Regions from separate parts of the Desulfovibrio sp. genome, predicted to be linked through region 1. Evidence: predicted binding sites of a transcription regulator. Region 1 holds the regulator's gene; the other holds the start of a gene.
What was found. Region 1 encodes sigma-54, which starts transcription at its own class of promoters, with help from an activator protein. Its sites were predicted from a motif close to CTGGCACGGNNNNTGCTT; they were not measured.

Region 1 (10,215 bases):
GCGCAAGCAATTCAAAACCTGCCGTTCTTTTTTGTTCAGGTCGACCATGAAAGGGGAGTGTGTCGTGCACACAATCTGAACGTCACCTTTAGTAAGTTCATATATAGTATCACGCATTTGATTAGCAGCATTCGGATGCAAGTATATCTCAGGTTCTTCAAAACCGATTATAAATCCACGTGTTGGTTCTTTTCCACGCGCTGAAAACCATTGTTGCCGAAATTTTAGTAAAGCAAAAACAGCAGAACGGATCATTCCTGATCCTTGTAAGGGAATTGGAGTTCTTACGTTACTTGACATTGAATATTGAAAACAAGGTTTAATTACATTTTCAGCTTTTGATAAGTCTGCCTTTGCATAAAATTGTGCCTGATCAAAGACACTCCCTAAAACATCATTCAATTCATTCATTAACATTCCAAATTGCGTATTTTCATCCGATGGATCAAGCTCAAGTGACAGATCTTGAAGATATTTTTCAGCCTTTTTATAATTTTCAGATACACTTCTAACTTCATTAAATAATTCATTCATTATTTTTTCAAGAGCACCACTTTTTTCTGTTATTTGTAATCGCCCATCATCAATTGGAATAGAAATAAACACTGGAAGCTTTGACGCAAAAATTGCAGAAAATCCACCAGGATTGCTGACCCATAAAGGCTCACTATTTTCAGTGACCCAAGCATTATTATACTCTTCAAGTAGTACTCTTTGCTTGGGTGAAAGTTTACCAGAGTCTTTTCCGAAAAAATCTATTGCACCTTCCGGAGTCATTCCAGCAGCAATCAAATCTTCAATACTATTTGCAGAATCAAAACCTGGCGCAGGATTTCTCTTATACGATAAGACTTCTACAGTCGGATCAAGGCTATCAATCTTGAATGTCTTTTTATATATTATGCTTAATCCAGATTCGTTGCTTCCTTGGGGCACAACATAAGGCAACAGTCGGCCTCTGAATCCACGCCATTCTTTCGCTTCCTCAGGAACGTCACGAAACTCCCCCTCTAAAACAATAGTGTCAGTCAAACTACATTGATTTCCTTCATCATCAATACATTGATGAAAATCATCAACGCTAATTGAAGACTTTCCAGGCTTCAATAAATGCTCTATTGCTGCAAATACACTACTTTTCCCAACATTATTTGATCCGATTAAGAACGTAGCATCACCAAATACGACTTCGGCATTGTATATTCTTCGAAATCCTTGGATTTTAATTTTATACAGTTTCATTTTTTCTCCATTTACATATGTTTTATGCAGTACCAACAAAAAAACCACTACAAGTAGTGGAAAAGTTTAATTACTGCCGCCTTATTATTTACTCAGCTACGCTTAAGCCAAAAGGTCTGAACTTAAACCCTGAAGGAGTCTCAAGTTCCCACAGAATCCGAAAGAAGTTGAGGACTGCATCAATAAAAGTTCAAAAATTGCTTTCATAAATAATATAAGTTAAGTGGGTTGCAGCAATAAACTTTTTTATGGAAGTGCCATGTTTCATAAACACCTCCTTTTTATTAAGACAAAATATCTTGTGAGTTGCCCTCGCAGCACAAAACTTCTGTCTTTAGGCGTAATATATTTTAAATATAAATTAGTTCAACCAACTTATATGATAAAAAATATCTAATATTACTATTTTAGCGAACAAAATTAGAATATTACATGCTATATTTTTAAAATATTATTATGTATTTTTAAAAAAACTTACGGGATTTTACAAATCATCAAGCATTATTGAAATTGAAATTTTTTATTCTACCACCACGACTTAGTACAAAGGCAAAAAGGGCACATGAAGATCATCTTCATGTGCCCTTAAATATGGTGCGCCCGACAGGAATCGAACCTGTGGCCTACAACTTAGGAGGTTGTCGCTCTATCCAACTGAGCTACGAGCGCAATCCGAATTTTGTAGTAATTCTTTAGGGTCATGTCAAGCTAGGCGTCTACGGTTCCACAGGCAGCAAGCATCTTGTACATGGCTGGCACTTTTGCCGCGCGTGGCATGGGTAAGAATCCAAGTTACGCTGGCGGGGGAAAAGGCCAGGTGCCGATAATTGCCGGACTCCCCGCAACTATGGCCTGCAACAGGCAGTCTACAACTTAGGAGGTTGTCGCTCTCCCGGTAGGCGCAAGGGGGGCCGCGTAACTCAAGACGAATGCGCGGCCAAGCCGAACCGCAGCAGTTTCTCCACCCGCCCACTACCCTGTTGCCGCCACTTCTCAGTTGCGCCGCTTCTAGTTGCCACCCCAAATGAGCAGGGCCAGCGCGCCCAGCGTACCCACAAGCACGGCATAGGCCTGCCGTGTGCGCAGCGACAGCACCGCTCCAAGCAGGGCCGCCACATACAGGGCCGACCACGTCACCGCCCGCAGGGCCGGTATGGCATGATGTGCCGAAAGCACCGCCAGCAGCATATAAATCAGCCCAAAGCACACAATATACAGCGCCGACTGCCACAAAACACGGCACAGCCCGGCCCGCAGAATAACGCGGCCCGGCGATACTCCCCCGCTGCCGCTCCCCCACGCCACCACAGCGTCCACCATCGGGTTGAGGCTGATGCGCTGGCGCTGTTCACACCAGCTCGCCGTGTAGGCCGCCATCATTGCAAGTATGAGCGGCAACAGCGCCATGCCGGGCTGATCCAGCCCAAACTGCCTGCACAGGGGAAACACCAACAGAAAGCTCAGGCTGCCATAAGGCGGCACCACGCTGCCAAGTTCCAGAGCGTCAAGCCAGAGCAGTTCGATGATTATGCCAAGGGGGAGAGCCAGCGACCAGTCGCCGGTAAAAAAGCCCGCGAACAGGGCAAGACAGATGGGGCGGTCTACAAGGCCAACGATGCAGGTTGAACGTGCAGCGCCAGCCAGGGCAAAAAAAAAGCGTAGGGAGCCCCAGCAGCGAATACATCAGAAAAGTTGATCATTGGGGCCTCGAACAGTCTCTGTGGGAACGCAGCGAAAATCAAGCTGCACAAGATGATCCTGTATAACGTGCAGGTCTTCCCTGTCCTGTGCGGAAAGGGCCACATGGGGCAGCACCTGTAGCTTGTCCGGCGCGTAATGCAGGTTGCCCATGTTGAGCACCTGCATGAGGATGCCCGCGTCACAGGCGCGCCGCGCATCCTGACAATTGGCAAACAGCACAAAACAGTCATCACCGCAGGAATTGAGCGTGGCCGCCAGTTCCTTCACGTTGATGAAGTGTGTCATCACGCGCTGCGGCACTGCCAGTTCAATTATCTGCTGCCGCATTATGTCGTCCGCAAGTTCGTCGTTGGCTACCACCAGATGTCGCGCCCCTGTGTAGGGTAACCAGGCTTCGATGACCTGGCCGTGAACCAGGCGATTGTCCACGCGAAACCACATACTAGCTATCGGCTTTGTCACGGGCTTTGTTGCGCAGCATGCTGCCCGCAACCACAATACCTTTTGCGCCTGCCTCGCCAGCGATGCGGGCCACTTCCTCAAGCTCCTTGTCGCGCGAGGTAAACACCTTGAGCAGCATGGGCAGGTTCACGCCGGTAACAACCTCAACTTTATGGGTTGCCAGCAGCGAAAGCGCAAGATTGGTGGGCGTGCCGCCAAACATATCCGTAAGAATAATGACGCCCGCGCCCTTGTCGAGCCGCTGGGTTGCGTCCGTAAGGCGGCGAACGGTTTCGGAAACCTCGTGCGCCACGTCAACACTGATGGAGCTGCAATCGCTCTGCTGCCCGAGTATGAATTCGGCGGTGCGCAGCATGGCCGAACCATAGTCGGCATGCGAAACCAGAATGATTCCAACCTGAGTCTTCTTGTTTTCGTCCGTCATGACAACCTCACGCAACAGAACGTGCCAGCTTTTTTAGCCAAGTTCAAGGTGCCGATGCTCCAGAAAAGCCGGATAATCAGCCTGCCGCAGCGCCTGTAAAATTTCTTCGGCCATTGCCACCGAGCGGTGGCGGCCGCCGGTACAGCCCACGGCCACGGTTATGCGGTAGCGGCCTTCGGCCTCCATGAGCGGCAGCATAAAAAACAGCAGATCAACCAGCTTGTCGCGATATTCGCGGGCATGGGGCGAATTGAACACATAGTCGGCAACGGGTTTGTCCTTGCCGCTCATGGGCCGCAGCTCTTCCACAAAATAGGGGTTTGCCAGAAAGCGCAGGTCAAAAACCAGATCAGCCTCGCGCGGCACGCCGTATTTGAAACCGAAAGAAATCACGTTGACCCTGATGGCCCGCAGCTTGCCCTTGTTGCCGCTCCAGCGCTTCTGGATGGCGCGCCGCAGGTCGTGGATAGAAAAACGCGAAGTGTCGATGACCAGATCAGCCATTTCGCGCAGGGGGCGCAGACTGCTGCGCTCTGCCAGAAGCGCCGCCTCAAGGCCCATGCCCTCGCGCTCCAGCGGATGCGGGCGGCGGGTCGAGGCATAGCGGCGAATGAGTTCCTGATTGTTGGCCTCAAGAAAAAGCAGCATGGGGCGGATGTTTTTGCCCGCGAGCATGCTCAGGCAGTCGTTGATGTCTTCCACAAAATTGCTCTGGCGCAGATCCATGCCGAGGGCGATGCCCTTGAAGTGGCTCATGGAGGGGCGCGACATCATGTCCACCATTTCCATGACAAGGCTCACCGGCAGCCCATCGACCACAAAGTGACCCATGTCTTCAAAAACCTTGAGCGCCGTGCTTTTGCCAGCGCCGGAAAGGCCCGTGACAATGCACACCTGCACATCCACGCCGGGAACGGGCGCGTCAGCATCAGGCTGTGCGGCAAGGGTGGAATCTGTGGCGGGTATCTGCGCGGAATCCTTCATGACATTCGCCTCTTCGGGGTCAGATCGCCGTTTGCAGCCGGGGTTATGCGCCACAGGCTTCTGACGGACGTTGCCAAATCCGCGCCGCGCTCAAGCCGGGTAAGGGCCATTGCGCGGCAAACGGCAGGGGGGGGTGCGCCTGAACGGGGGCGAGCTGTTGCCAGCCCGCCCCCCCATTATGAATGATTACAACACGGGGTCAATGAGGGCATAGCCGCTCACCTTGGTGCGGTATACCACATTGATGCGGTTGTTTTCTGCGTTAAAGAACACCAGAAACTCGCTGCCGATGGAATCAAGCTGCATGAGCGCTTCATCCAGATGCAGGGGCTTGGTGGCGAGGCGGTCGGTGCCGTCAGCGGGCTGCTGCACGTCGGCTTCGGCATCGAGGTTGTAGGTAAACACGTCCACATCCGTATTACGGGCATGCCGCCGCTGGGCCTTTACCCGGGCCACCTGGCGCTTGATCTGCGATTCAACCTTGTCTGTCACAAGGTCAATGGCTGCATACATGTCTGAGGTCTGTTCCGTGGCGTTGATGTGCAGGCCTTCGCCTGTAACGGTCACTTCGCAGCGATGGCGGAACTTATCGACTGTCAGCACAACGGCAACTTCAAGGCCAGAGGCCTTGCCAAAAAACCGTCCCAGCTTTTCCATGCGGCGACGGGCATACTTCTTCAGATGTTCGGAGGCTTCAAAATTCTTGAAAGCAAATGAGATGTTCATAAGTTCCTCCTAAGTATTGAGCCACTCGACGGGGAATCAGAAATGCTCCTTGCGCCTTGACGAAGATGGAATATCAAGCGCCGTGCGGTATTTTGCCACCGTGCGCCGCGCAATATTGACCTTGAGACGCTCCTTGAGCATTTCGCCGATACGCTCATCGCTGAGGGGGGATCGGGTATCTTCCTCAGAGATGAATTTCTTGATCAGAGCCTTGACGCTTTCTGAGCCTACCTGACTTCCGTCATCGAGTTCAAGGCCGCTGTTAAAGAAAAACTTCAATTCAAAGATGCCGTGGGGCGTTGCCACATACTTGTTGGTGGTAATGCGGCTCACCGTTGATTCGTGCATGCTGATATCGTCAGCAATATCCTTGAGAATGAGCGGCGCGAGCTTGGTCACGCCGTCTTCAAAAAATGGCTGCTGATGGCGCACAATGCTTTCCATAACCTTGTAAAGCGTGCGCTGGCGCTGATACAGGCTCTTGATAAGCCATGAGGCGGAACGGATCTTTTCGGAGCAGTAGTCCTTTTCCTTATCCGAACTGCCAATATTCATCTGGCTCATGGCCGAAAGCTGCAACTGGGGCAGGCCGTCATCATTGAGCAAAATCACAAATTCGTCGCCCATCTTGTACACAAATACATCGGGGCTTACGTAAGTTGGCTCGCCGCCGCCAAAACTTGCGCCGGGCAATGGGTCAAGGCTCTGAATGATATCCAGATACTCCTTGAGCTCTTCCATATCGAGCTTGAACTTGCGCAGCAGGGGCTTGTAGCGCTTGGCCTCGAGGTCTTCAAGGTGCGATTCTACCAGCTCCACGAGGATGGGGTCGCGGGCGTAGTTGAGGCTTTTGATCTGCACCATCAGGCATTCGCGCGCATCACGCGCGGCAACGCCGATGGGGTCAAAAAGCTGCACCCTTTCAAGCACGGGCAACACGGCCTCGGGCGCAACCTGGGCCATTTCTGCCACTTCTTCAATGCTGGCTTGCAGATACCCGGCGGAGGAGAGATTGCCGATGATGACCTCGCCAATCCCCTTCTGCTCTTCTGTCAGCGAAGAAAGGCGCAACTGCCAGAACAGATGCCCTTCTAGGGTGGGCTTGGCCGCATAGCGGGCTTCAAGGGGCGAAATTTCTTCGGCAAGTTCAAATTCGCGTGACTGCGAAAGGCGGGGTGTGCTGGCAAACTCGCCGAGGTAGTCTTCCCAGTCGGCGTCCTTGGCCAGTTCCCTGTCGTACACTTCCTCCTTGGGCGCTTCGCGGCTGTCGTCGTGCTGCTCCTGGGAGGCATCGTCCGTAAGTGAAGATTCTTCGAGAAAGGGGTTTTCAAGCAGCTCCTGCTGCACAGTTTCCAGAAGTTCCACGCGTGAGAGTTGCAACAGCTTGATTGCCTGCTGCAATTGCGGGGTCATTACCAGTTGCTGTGACAGCTTAAGTTGCTGCCGTAGTTCCAGTGCCATGTGTACTCTTTTGCCTTAACTAGCCATAGGACTATAGAATTATCTGTTTACAAGTACTGTGCCACATCTGCAAAAATTATGCAATAGCTAACAGTTGCAAGATCAGGTTCGCGGCATCCCTATCCTGAGGCACGGGCTGCCCGCGTCAAAAACCCAGATTTGGCGCAGTTTTTGCGCCGCTGAAAATAAACTGCGCACCAAAAAAGGGGAAGGCAATGCCCTCCCCTTTTTGCGCGATTTTGCGATACCCAAGCGTGGTGAAAACCAATAAGCCTCGCTGCGTTAACGCCGCGAATTACACCTTGGCGAACTTTTTCGCCGCTCCGATAAATTCGCGGAACAGCGGATGCGCGTTCATGGGCCGGGATTTGAATTCGGGGTGGAACTGGCAGCCAAGGAACCAGGGGTGGTTCTTCAGCTCAATGATTTCCACAAGCGAATCGTCAGGGGCGGTGCCGCTGAAAACCATGCCCTTTTCGCCCAGCATTTCCTTGAAGGCATTGTTGAATTCGTAGCGGTGACGGTGGCGTTCATCAACCATGCCCTTTTTGTAGGCCACAAAGGCCTTGGTATCGGGCTGCACCTTACAGGGGTAGGAGCCAAGGCGCATGGTGCCGCCCTTGTCGCTACCCGCGTCGCGTTTTTCAACGTTCTTGGTGCGGAAGTCGAACCACTCGGTCATAAGGTAGATAACCTTGTGGTCAGAAAGCGGGTTGAATTCTTCCGAGTTGGCGTCATCAAGGTTTGCCACGTGGCGGGCAAATTCGATAACCGCGCACTGCATGCCAAGGCAGATGCCGAAGAAGGGAATGTTGTTTTCACGCGCATAGCGGATGGCGGCAATCTTGCCTTCCACGCCGCGGTAGCCAAAGCCGCCGGGCACAAGAATGCCGTGACAGCCCTTGAAGGATTCCGCGCAATTACTTTCGTCCACATTTTCGGAATTGACGTAGCGCAGCTCCACCTCAACACGGTTGGCAACGCCACCGTGGATGAGGGCTTCGTGCAGGCTCTTGTAAGCTTCCTTGAGGTCAACGTACTTGCCCACAATGGCAATGGTGACCTTGCCCTTGGGGTTGGCGCAGTCGCTCACGAGCTTTTCCCAGGCTTCAAGGTGGGCATTGCGCGCGGGCAGGCGCAGCATGATGGCTACCTTCTGGTCAAAGCCTTCTTCATAGAACTTGAGCGGCACTTCATAAATATTGTTCACGTCCACCGAAGAGAACACGGCGTCCTGATCCACATTGCAGAACAGGGCAATTTTGCGGCGCAGTTCTTCGGGGATGCTCTGCTCGCAGCGGCACAGAATAATGTCGGGCTGAATGCCGATGGAGAGCAGTTCCTTGACGCTGTGCTGGGTGGGCTTGGTCTTGTGCTCGCCAGCGCTGCGCAGGTAAGGCACCAGGGTAAGGTGAATGTTCAGGCAGTTGTCGCGCCCAAGGTCGGAACGTAACTGACGGATGGCCTCAAGAAAGGGCAGGCCTTCGATGTCGCCCACGGTGCCGCCAATTTCGATAATGGCGACATCGGGCGCGTCCTCGCCATCGGAAAGGGAGAGCACCACGCTCTTGATTTCATCAGTAATGTGCGGGATCACCTGCACCGTGGCGCCCAGGTAATCGCCGTGACGTTCCTTGGCGATAACGTGGTTGTAAATGGCACCGGAAGTGGTGTTGTTCTTCCGCGACATGGGCACGTTAAGGTAACGTTCGTAGTGCCCGAGATCCAGATCCGTTTCCGCGCCGTCATCGGTAACAAAGACCTCGCCGTGCTGGAACGGGTTCATGGTGCCGGGGTCAACATTGATGTAAGGATCAAGCTTCTGGATGGTTACCGTAAGCCCGCGCGTTTGCAGCAGCGCGCCCAAAGACGCAGCCGCGAGGCCCTTGCCTAACGACGACAGAACGCCGCCCGTCACAAAAATGTATTTAGTTTTCATGCACTTCCACCTGTACTTGGGTATGTTGAATAGTTCAACCAAACAGTCTTAACCCAAATTGAATTTTTTGGCTAGCATTGACTAAGTAAAACAAGCTAAGTAATGTGTTATTCCCTTTTCAGCGTGCGTGCCCACCACAAGCGGCCCGCGCGCCGGTCATCTGTTATGCCCGGCGCGGGTCAGCCAAGGTTCCCAAGGCAAAAGCACGTCCGGCCCACACCGCAAGGCATGGCCGGGATTATCCGCGTTGCAAAGCCAAGGAGGCTTCCCCCGCATGGGTACGGTCAACACACTGGTCATCACCGGCTACGGTACAAATTCGCACATGGAAACAGCCCACACGGCCCGTCTGGCCGGTGCCGACAAGGCCGATGTGGTGCATTTTTCCGATCTGGTGGCGGCCAAGGTTCGCCTTGCCGACTATCACTTTTTGATTTTCCCCGGCGGGTTTCTGGATGGCGACGATCTCGGCGCGGCCCAGGCTGCGGCCATGCGCTGGCGTTACCTCAAGGACGACGCGGGCGCAGCCCTGTTGCAGAGCTTGCGCGAGTTTTTGGATGAGGGCAAGCTGATTTTGGGCATCTGCAACGGTTTTCAGTTGCTGGTCAAGCTGGGCGTGCTGCCTGCCCTTGGCGGCCAGCGCTTTGAGCGCCAGGTTTCACTGGGCAACAACGATTCCGCCCGCTTTGAAGACCGCTGGGTGCATCTGCTGCCCAATGCGGCAAGCCCCTGCGTGTTCACCAAAAACCTGCCCCTGCTCTCCATGCCCGTGCGCCACGGCGAAGGCAAGCTCGTTGCCCGCGATGCGGACTGCCTGCGCCGCCTGGAGGAAGAAAACCTCATCGCCCTGCAATACGCAGACCCCGCAACGGGCAAACCTACGCAGGAATATCCGCTCAACCCCAACGGCTCCACCCTTGCCATTGCGGGCCTGACCGATCCCACCGGCCGGGTGCTCGGCCTTATGCCCCACCCCGAGGCCTTCCACCACGTGACCAACCACCCCGGCTGGACGCGCGGCGAGCTGGATGCCCCCGGTACGCTCATTTTTGTGAATGCCGTGCGCTACCTGCGCGGCCAATAGAGAGAACAAAGGCACGTCTGAGGCTGGCGCGCATTATATAATGTACTGCACAGCCCGGCCCAACTTGCTGCCTTGATTATTCTCGCCATGATTGTTCTGGGGAGGCTTTACTAAGCCTCCCCTTTCTGTATACATTTTGGGCATGGCGCGGCCTTGCAGCAGACAGCTCCCGCGCAATGTTTATTGACAAAG
Region 2 (10,215 bases), on a different contig from region 1:
AGGCTCCAATTCCACGATAGCTCTGGAGATGTCGGCTATTTCCTGCCGGTCCATGCGTTTGAACACGTCAGCCGTGAATTTGTCGCCCATGGCGAGCAGCAGCACTGCAGTACGCTGTTTGCCGGTCAACTCCATCTCCCTACTCCTTCACCGAGGTCAGCACAGGGCTGCTCGGGGTTGCTTATTCCTTGTCTGCAAGCCAGCGCTTGATAAGACGCACGGCCTGATCCATATGCTGCTCGGTAATGTGGAAGAGCCGCATTTTCAATTCCTCAACGCGCTGGTTGCTTTCCTTTTGCGCAAGGCGCAAGGCCTTGAGCTGCGAGAGCGTCGAGCTGCTTTCCGTCAACTGACGGTCGTTCACTTTAGGCGGTAGCTGTTTCATCATTTTTCATCCAGCCGCGCACCAGCATCACCACCTGCTCCATATGATTATCAGAAAGGGTGAAAATGTGCGACTTCAAGGCTTCAATATCTTTGAAAACCAGTTCATCGTCTTCTTCGTCTGCGGCGATCTCGTCATCTGCCTTGGAGGCCTCTTCAAGGGCCTCATACAGGGCCAGCTGTTCTTCGGCTGCGGGCAGACCTTCAAGCCCTTCAATCATTTCACCGGCTTCAACCTTGGGCCGGATGAGGGCCAGAACCACGGGCCGCACCACAAGCATGAGGAACAAAAAGGCCAGCAGCGCGTTGAGCAGGGGCTTGCCCAGCCGTTCGGCATAATCGGCCAGCATTTCGGCAAAATTGGGATCCTTGGGCGGCTCGGAATCCGTAAACGGAGCGGAGCTTACTTCCAGAGCATCACCACGGGCCTTGTCCAGACCCACGGCATTGGTAACAAGCTGGCGCACACGCTCAAGGTCATCGGCCTTGCGCGGCACAAATGTCCACGCTCCGCTGGTCTTTTCATACGTCCCATCGATAAGGACTGCAACCGTCATGCGCTTTAAATCGCCCACATTGGATACGATTTGCTGCTCTTCCTTGTTGATTTCGTAGTTGGTGGTGCGGGTTTCGCGGCTGCCGTTCTGCTGTGAAACAGATCCGGTTATGCCATCGCCACGGAAATTGGCGTCCGGCGACCCGCCCTCAAGATTCGAGCGACCCTGATTGGTTTCTTCACTGCGCTGCTCGCTACGCACCGCGGTTTTTTCGGGGTCAAACAGCTCGCGGCGGATGGTGCGCTGGCTGAAATCCATATCCACGTTGACCTTGGCGATGACACGGCCAGGGCCAAACATGGGTTGCAACATTTCTTCAATGCGGCGTTCAAGGTTACGTTGCACCTGCTGGCGGTGCTCCATCTGGGTGGTGCTGGCACCGGCGAGGCTGTCTGATTCCGGCTGATACAGCACCTTGCCGCCATTGTCTGAAATGGAAACGTGCGTTTTATCCAACCCTTCAACAGCCATGAGCATCATGTTGAGGATGGCGTTGATTTCTTTCTGGTCGGGCTTGAGATTGGGCCGCTTGAGCTTGAGCACAACCGAGGCCGAGGGCGACTGGCGTTCTTCCACAAACAGGCTGCGGTGCGGTATAACCAGATGCACGCGCGCGCTTTCCACATTGGGGAACTCGCTGATGGTACGCGAAAGTTCACCCTGCAAGGCGCGGGTGTAGTTTATTTTCTGTACAAAATCGGTTTGCCCGACCTTGACCTTGTCAAAAATTTCAAAACCAATGCCCTGCCCCACAAGACCACCTTCGCCCGCGATCTTGATGCGCTCATCGTACACAGCTTCCTTGGGAACAAGAATTGTTTTCCCGTTGTCCGTCAGCTGGTACATGACCTTGTCTGCCTGGAGCGACTTGATGACAACGCTGGCGTCTTCGGCGCTGAGGTTGGAATACAGCACCTTGAAGTCGGGCCGCGATGCCCAGACAGAAAGGCCAATGGCCGCAGAGCTGATGAAGACAAATCCACCCAGAACCATCACGCGCTGCGCGACGCTCATTCTGGCCCAGACTGCCTTGATGGAATTGACAAGTTGCATAAGGAAAGCCGGCATATGGTTGCTCCTGCGAAGACGTGGCATAATTCCGGCACGTTGGCCGGGCATATGCTCAGCCAAAGCAATTGCCATGCCACTTTTTAACATACTGTAATTACATATTTTTTAGAACACATCACTGGTTCGTTCAAATTTGTGACGCTGCGCAAAAAACGCCGAATCCCCCGCGGCACGGCCAGTGGGGGATTCGGCGTTCAGGAGTATCACGCGCGGAAAGGAAAATCTGGAATTTGTAAAATGCACCTGCCTGGGCGTATCGCAACGTAGATAAACGCTCCGCGCCCCGCTGGCGAACAGCAGCTCATGCAGTTGCCCTAGAACTGCATGCGGGAAATTTCCTTGTAGGCCTCAAGCACCTTGCCGCGCACGGCAGAGGTCAGCTTCATGGCCATGCTGGATTTCTGCATGGTGATCATGAGTTCATGCACATTCTGGGTGCGGCCTGCGGCGAAATCTTCGATAGCCGTATTTTTAAAGTTGTCCAGTTCGTTAACCTTGTTGAGCGAACTTTTGATGGTGCCGGAAAAGCTGTTCTGCGGCGTCACCGGCGTGTGCGCCTGCGTGGGATATTTGATAAAATCTGCCTGAGCGCCAAAATCTTCGCCCCGGTCAACGCTGTCGCGCAAAAGGCTCTGGTCAAGAGTTTTGGCAAACTGGGTCTGGCCACCGATGGAGCCGCCCTGCTGCAGGCTGCTCTGCACCTTGCTGAAATTCTGCACTGCCTCGCTGTACGCCCGCATACCAACTGCCTGAATGCTCATAACAACCTCCGCGCTCCAAAAAAATCTTTTTTATGCTGCAACCGTGGTCATGCCTTAGGGGCTGCTTCTAAATAAAAGATTTTGCGCCGATGACAAGGAAAACAGTGTTTTTTACGACAGGAGTGGACGCTTTCTGTCCATGACTGGAGTAAAAAATGCTGGATGACGCAGTGATCGGCCAAAAGAATTATTTAGTAACTGACCCTAGCGGCCAATATCCAACGCCTTGATAAACATGCCCTTGACGGCATCCACCGTGGTGACGTTGGCCTCGTAGTTGCGCTGGGCAGTCATGAGGTTGGCCATTTCTTCAACCACGTTGATATCGGGGTACATGACGTAGCCTTCCGCATTGGCGTCAGGGTTGCCTGGTTCATACACCCGCTTGAAGGGCCGGTTGTCCATGGTCACGGCAGAAACACGCACGCCCTGCACCGCCCTGTCGAGGGCCGAACGCATGTGGATGGAAAAAGGATCATCCACATCAGCCGTTTGCTGCACCACGCTGCGCCGACGGTACGGCCCGCCCTGGGGCGTGCGCGTTGTCTTGGCGTTGGCAAGGTTCATCGAAATGGTGTTGATGCGGGTGCGGTCGGCTGCAAGGCCGGACGCGCTGATATCAAATGCCGTCATGAAGTCCATGGCTTCCTCCTACACTGTCCGCTGCCGGGATTTTTATGCCGCGTATGGAAGCGGCGCGGCGGCGTGCAAAAATCAGGACTGCTTGCCATCCTGGATGATGGTGTTCAGTCCTTCAAAAGACTTGGTCATCACCTGGGTAAGCGCTGTGTACTGCAACTGGTTTTTGGCGTGCTTGGCCATTTCTTTATCAATATTGACGCGGTCTTCGCCGTGAACAACACGGGGTTTGACCGCCATATCCCATTCCGGCCCAAAAGAATCAGGCCTGAAAGCCGTGGGCATATGGGAAGATTCCGTACGGGTCATCTCCCCTCTTGCATCAAGCCCAAGGGCCGATTGCAGTTCTTTTTCAAAAGACAGTTCGCGCGGCTTGTAGTTGGGCGTCTCCACGTTGGCAATATTGCCAGAGATGACGTTCTGCCGCTGCAACTGCATATCCATGACCTTGCCCACAAGGCCAATCTGCATATTGAACATTGATTTCATACTACGTACCCCCGTGGTTCACGGAAATCTGCTTGCCAAGCCTTTAGCAACAAGCGTTCCATAGCATAAAAATCATGTAATTCATGGATGTTAAAAACCATAAATAGGACAGATGGCGGTATTTTGACGGACGCCATGGCGCTCCGTCAGGCCCGCGCGCAAGCGCAAGAAACAAAAAACCCGCCCGAAAATCCGGGCGGGGTCAAGCTGGCGGGAATGGACGAAATGCGGCTTACAGTTTCATCTGGGCATCGGTGACGCCCAGAGCGCGCAACTGCAAGTAGATGCGGGCGCAGGCCTCCGCATCCGAACCGGCATGGTGGTGGTTCAGCGCTATTCCAAAGTAGGCGCTCACGCTGCTGAGCTTTTTGGAGGCAAGCGGCAAACTGCGGCGGGAGCCTTTGAGCGTGCACAAAAAAGGCGCACGGGGTTCCTGCACTCCCACGGCGTGGCAGCTTGCGGCAAGCACGCGCCTGTCAAAGGAGGCATTGTGCGCAAGCAGGCTGCCCGCCCCCTCAAGAAAGGCATCCATCTGCGGCCACAGTTCGGCAAAAGTGGGTGCATCTTTCAGCATGGGCCAGGTCAAACCGTGGATTTCGGTAAACATTGCCCGCGAAGACGGCGGCCTGATGAGACTGTAAAAAACATCGGTCACGCTGCCCTGCTCAATACGAGCAAGGCCCACGGCGCAAGCGCTGTGGGCCGAGTAGCCGGAAGTTTCAAAATCGATAGCTACACTACGGCTCAAATCTGTAGAAACCACACTTACTCTTTTGCGGCTTTATGGGCGGCTTCGGCCAAACGCGCCTTGATATAGTCGCGCATGACGGCATCGTCGTCCTCGAGGTTAAAGCAACGGGCGTCTTCGCCCATGAGGCCACCGGGCACAAAGTCGCCCTTTTCGCCGGGGTCAGAAACCATTTCGTCATAAAAACAAATGGAAAGCCAGCGGCTTGCCGGTTCATCATCCACCACATCCAGCAGCACAAAGAGTACACGTTCGGTCTGTACGCTGTGGCGCGCCCGCAGGGAATAACTTACGCCGGGCCGGGCCTTGAAAGTAAAGGAAATATTGCTGTGCGCGGCCAGAAAATCCATGTATTCCGTAAAAGATTTCTTGATGTTAAGCGGGTCATCCTGCCAGGAATCAAGAAACTTACGCAGTTCTTCGGAACCTGTAACTTCCATACGCGCTCCTTTTATGGGTTACGGCGGCGTGTCAGCGGGTCCATTGCCAGGGGGGGGTGCCAATGTTCAGCCCCCAAATGCCACGCCTGTCCAATACCGCCTGATGTTCCTGAATAAGCCAGCGGCGGCAAAAAATAGCCCTGCACTTCTGCCTGTCCACCCAGGCCAGACCTTCCATCACCAGCTTGTAGTTGACGGAATCGCCGCCCACCTGCACAAGCGCGGTAATGGGGCCAGCTTCGAGCTGCCCCACGTCTTCAACGTCCACTTTGGCCCCTTTGGGCATCATGCGCTGCAAATAGGCCAGCGCTTGAGGCCCGTAAGGCTGCCTGAGACTGGGAGCTTCAATGCCGTAAAAAACCAGCACCTTCTCTGGTTCTTCACTGTCTTTCTTGGTGCTGACTGAAATGGTATTGCCGTCTTCCACTCTTACCACATACGCATTCCACGTTGTAGCCGCAGCAGCGGGGGACACAGCCAGAACCATAAGGATTATACTTGCAAAAAGCCGATTGAGCATTGCTGAACCCCTCGGTAAAGGCCTGCAAATGTGCGCCAGCAGATAATGCCTGTGCCGCCAGACCTTTGTCAAGGCAGGCGGCACAGGCATCAAGGAGGGGAATCAGAAATCAGGCAGAATTGCTACCCCCAGACAGTGCGTCCTATCTGGTAGGCGGCTGTGGCTACAGCAAAAGCCAAGGCCGTGTTGAACACAATGCTGAACGCCACCCAGCCCCAGCTGCCAGCCTCTTGCCGAATGACCACCAAGGCCACAAAGCAGGGGGAATACAGCAGTACGAAGAGCATCAGGGAAAGCGCGGTGGCCTTTGACCATGCTTCATCACCCTTGAGGCGCTCCGCCAGGGGGGCGGCGTCTTCGGGATCCTGGTCGCCCATGGCGTAGGCAGTGCCCATGGTGGCCACAACAGCTTCCTTGGCGGCCACACCGGCCAGCAGGGCTATGTCGGTGCGCCAGTCAAAGCCCATGGGGCGCGTGGCGGGTTCCACGGCCTTGCCAAGACGGCCAGCCACGGAGAAGGCCAAGGCTTCTTCCTTAAGTTCGTTGCGCACGTTGCCGAGCTCTTCTTCAATGGGGGCGCGGGCTTCGTCACCTTCAGGGATAGCCGCGATCTTTTCCTCAAGCTGGGCGATCTGGGCGTCAAAAGGAGCGGACTTGTCTTCCGGCAGACCGGGGAAGGTCATGGCGGCCCAGATCAGGATGGAAATGGCCACCAGCACGGTACCGGCCTTCTTGAGGTACATCCAGGCGCGTTCCCAGCAGTGCAGCAAAAGGCTCATGAGAGTAGGCATGCGGTACGGGGGCAGCTCCATAACAAAGGGAGTGGCCTCGCCCTTGACGATGGAAGAGCGCAGCAGGCGCGCCACCAGCAGAGCCATGACCCAACCGGTTATCATGATAAGAAACATGACGGTGGGGGCGCTGTCAGGAAAGAATGCCCCGGCCAGCAGCAGGAACACGGGCAGCTTTGCGCCGCAGGTCATATAAGGCAGCGTCAGCAGTGTTGCCAGTTTTTCCTTGGGACTGCGCAGGGTACGGGTTGCCATGACGCCGGGGATGGCGCAACCGCCCGCAATACCGCCAGCGATGATGTAGGGCATGACCGATGCGCCGTGCAGGCCGAAAAAGCGGAAAATGCGGTCCATCATGTAGGCCACGCGGGCCATGTAGCCGCTGTCTTCCATAAAGGAGATGAGCGCAAACATGATGAGGATGAGCGGCACAAAGCTGACCACGCCGCCAACACCCGCGATGATGCCGTCCACAATAAGCGACTGGGCAAAGCCCTCGGGCAGCAGCATTGTGCAGGTATCGCCCAGCCATTTGAAGCCGTCTTCAACCCAGCCTTTGGGGTAATCACCCAAAGTAAACGTCACCTGAAACATAAGGTAGAGCACGCCGATCATGATCAGCGGTCCAAGAAAGGCGTTGGTGAGCACCTTGTCCAGCTTGTCGGAAAGGGCCAGACGGTCCTTGCCGGCATCCTGGGTCACGATGCCGTCGCGCAGCAGGCTGCGGATAAAGCCGTAACGGTAATCGGTGATGATGGATTCAAGATTGGCGTTGAGCGTGCTGCGCACATGAGCGGCAGCCTTTTTGCGCATTCCCTCAAGCTCTTCGGCCAAGGCGGCGTTGGCGGCGCGAACCTCGCTCAAGATTTCACTGTCGCCTTCAAGCATCTTGAGGGCAACCCAGTGAGGCATATACTTTTTTGCAAACAGCCCACTGTCTTCAATGCGCTTTTCCATATCCAGCAGCACAGGGTCAATATCGCTGCCGTAAGAAATACGCAGGGCATTGGCCTTGCCCGCCTGCGCCAGCTTTATGGCAACAGCCATGGCTTCATCCAGGCCTTCGCCAGAGCGGGCCACCATGGGCAGCACGGGGATGCCCAGCAGTTCACTAAGGCGCTCCATATCTATATGGATGCCTGCGGCGCGGGCTTCGTCCATCATGTTGCAGCCAAGCACCACAGGGATGCCCATTTCGAGCATCTGCACGGTAAGCAGCATGTTGCGCTCAAGGGCCGAGGAGTCCACAACGTCAATAACGGCCTGCACATTGCCAGCCGCCAACTCGCGGCGCGCCACCAATTCTTCCATGGAATAGGCGGTCAGCGAATAGGTGCCGGGCAGGTCAACCACAGTAACCTGCTTGCCGCCCACGGTGATGTGTCCTTCTTTTCTGTCAACCGTGACGCCGGGATAGTTGCCCACATGCTGGCGCGCGCCAGTGTAGCCGTTGAAAACTGTTGTTTTACCGCAGTTGGGATTGCCAGCAAGAGCTATCCGCAGCTTTCCATCAGCGTTGAAATTGGCATCATCGGGATTATTAAACTGCCGAACCGCGCTCATGCACGAACCTCCCCATGCTATAAACAGACTGACGCCGCACTTGCGACATCCCAGCCATTACCGCGAACAAAAATTTGTTCATACCAGCCTTCCTGCCAGCAGCCTTGCCGCTATACGGCTTGCCTTACCTGACCCTTTTTCGATCCTGCCGAAGGGTCGTCTGCAAGACGCTGCTCAAAAAATTGAAATTCAATTCCAAAGTCCTGATTGATTTAGCTACCTGCCCACCAAATGTCAAGCGATGGATATTAATTTTCCGCAACTTTACTCCAACCCGATCGGCCAGGGGCAAAACGTCCGCGAACTTTCCAAACTCTCCCGGCCAAGCTCTCCTGGCCAGATTTCCTCGCACAGACTTTCCCTCGCAGAGACTATTGCTCACAGTGCCTGCAAAAAAAGGAAGCCGCCGACATTGGTCAGCGGCTTCCCATCCCGTCACCGGGCTGGCAGTTCTGCATTAGAGAACGCTCCTTCAGAAGCCTATGCGCCCTTGAGGCATTCACGCAGGGAAGACACGCCGCACGAATGGACCATTTGCAGAGGGATGTTGCGTGAGCGCGCCACCTGCACGGCCTTGCGTTTGGCTTCGTGCGAAATTTTGTTGGTGAACACGATCATGGCATCGGGGTTGCCGATTTTGTCCACAAAGTTGCGCTCGTTGCGGGTAATGAACTTCAGGGAATGCCCGTCCTGCTCCGCCGCTGCCATGTAATCTTTTTTCAGTCGGTCCATGCCGCCTATCAGGGTTACGCACATATGATCCTCCTTCTTTTGCCGCACTGCTCAATCTTGCGCGGGTGTTGTTGCTCTGTGCCCTTCTTTTAATTGAAAACGAATTTCAAAGTCAAGAGAATTGGATCATGTTTTTGAAAATAAATTTCAATGCAAATAACAAGAGCGCTCTCCCCTGCGGAAAAGCGCCCTTATTTTGAGCATAAGATGATAAAAACAGCTTTATTCCCAGCTACTTCCAACGGGCCAGAAATTCGGCGGCGCTGTTGCCCGCATCAATATGCTTGAGCAGGGCGCTGCCGAAAACAACGGCGTCGGGCCGCGCATCAGGCGATAGAGCCTCAAGTTGGGAAGGCTCGCGCAGGCCAAAGCCAAGCGCCAGCGGCAACTTGAAAGCAGAACGCGCACGACGCATTGTCACCGCCACCTGAGGCGCAAGATCGTTGCGTTCACCGGTAATGCCCATGACCGAAACCACGTACACATAGCCTTCGCCCACGCTGTCGTAGAGGGCCATGCGCTCCGCGCTGGTATTGGGGCCAACCAGGGGGATAAGGGCAATGCCTTCTTTTTTCAGGGCTTCACGCAACGGCCCGGCTTCTTCGTAGGGCAGATCCGGCACGATAAAGCCGTGCACGCCTCCGCGCGCGGCATCCCGCGCCAGCTTTTCATAACCATATTGCAGAAAAGGATTCAGGTAGCCCATGAGCACCACGCCAGCCTGAATAAGCCCCTTGCGTTCAATGAGTTCTTGCAGAATGCCGCGCAGGCTTACGCCATCGCTCAGGGCGCGGCGTGAGGCTTCTTCCACCACCGGGCCATCTGCCACAGGGTCGGAAAAAGGCACACCGATTTCGATGATATCCGCGTCGCCTTCGTCCAGTTCCATCAGCGTGGGCCAGAAGGTGGACTGATCGGGAAAGCCCGCCGTCAAAAAGGGAATCAGTGCCGGGCGACCGGCGGCCTTGGCATCGCGGATTTTCTGTTCAAGAATATTCATGACTACACCTCTTCCTGGCCCTGCGCCGCAAAGCCCAGCGCCTTGTTGACAATGCCCAGATCCTTGTCGCCGCGACCAGACAGGTTCACCACCACCTGATCGCCCTTTTTGAATTCCTGCGAGTGGTCGAGCACCCAGGCAAGAGCGTGTGAAGATTCAAGCGCGGGCAGGATGCCCTCTGCGCGGCACAGGCGCTGGAAGGCGTTGAGCGCGTTGGCGTCCTTGACCATGCCGTAATGGACGCGCCCGATTTTTTGCAGCCACGAATGTTCCGGCCCCACACCGGGATAATCCAGTCCGGCAGAAATGGAGTGCGAGGGTTCAACCTGACCGTCTTCGTTTTGCAGCAGCATGCTGTACGCACCGTGCAGCACGCCGGGGGTGCCAAGATTCAACGGGGCGGAATTGAAGCAGCCCGTCTCGCCCGTGCCTGCCGCCTCCACGCCGATGATGCGCACGCTGGCGTCATCCACAAAGGGATGGAACATGCCTATGGCGTTGGAGCCGCCGCCCACGCAAG

Region 2: the regulator sigma-54 is predicted to act here: its motif matches at 3,946-3,963, upstream of flgB (flagellar basal body rod protein FlgB).

The regions. Positions count from the first base shown of each region.
Region 1 is NZ_JAHZCJ010000001.1:529,115-539,329, reverse strand. It holds gene QZ383_RS02300 (AAA family ATPase) at 1-1,242, opposite strand, end outside; tRNA gene QZ383_RS02295 (tRNA-Arg) at 1,835-1,911, opposite strand; gene QZ383_RS02290 (hypothetical protein) at 2,251-2,727, opposite strand; gene QZ383_RS02285 (PTS sugar transporter subunit IIB) at 2,926-3,384, opposite strand; gene QZ383_RS02280 (PTS sugar transporter subunit IIA) at 3,386-3,829, opposite strand; gene rapZ (RNase adapter RapZ) at 3,863-4,813, opposite strand; gene raiA (ribosome-associated translation inhibitor RaiA) at 5,000-5,539, opposite strand; gene rpoN (RNA polymerase factor sigma-54) at 5,576-7,000, opposite strand; gene QZ383_RS02260 (CTP synthase) at 7,296-8,939, opposite strand; gene QZ383_RS02255 (phosphoribosylformylglycinamidine synthase subunit PurQ) at 9,214-10,023, shown strand.
Region 2 is NZ_JAHZCJ010000010.1:150,433-160,647, forward strand. It holds gene fliG (flagellar motor switch protein FliG) at 1-135, opposite strand, end outside; gene QZ383_RS12790 (flagellar M-ring protein FliF) at 182-388, opposite strand; gene fliF (flagellar basal-body MS-ring/collar protein FliF) at 366-2,009, opposite strand; gene fliE (flagellar hook-basal body complex protein FliE) at 2,327-2,773, opposite strand; gene flgC (flagellar basal body rod protein FlgC) at 2,978-3,415, opposite strand; gene flgB (flagellar basal body rod protein FlgB) at 3,488-3,901, opposite strand; gene QZ383_RS12815 (3'-5' exonuclease) at 4,134-4,664, opposite strand; gene QZ383_RS12820 (hypothetical protein) at 4,667-5,089, opposite strand; gene QZ383_RS12825 (thermonuclease family protein) at 5,121-5,609, opposite strand; gene feoB (ferrous iron transport protein B) at 5,732-7,963, opposite strand; gene QZ383_RS12835 (DUF2325 domain-containing protein) at 8,444-8,719, opposite strand; gene trpA (tryptophan synthase subunit alpha) at 8,928-9,695, opposite strand; gene trpB (tryptophan synthase subunit beta) at 9,698-10,215, opposite strand, start outside.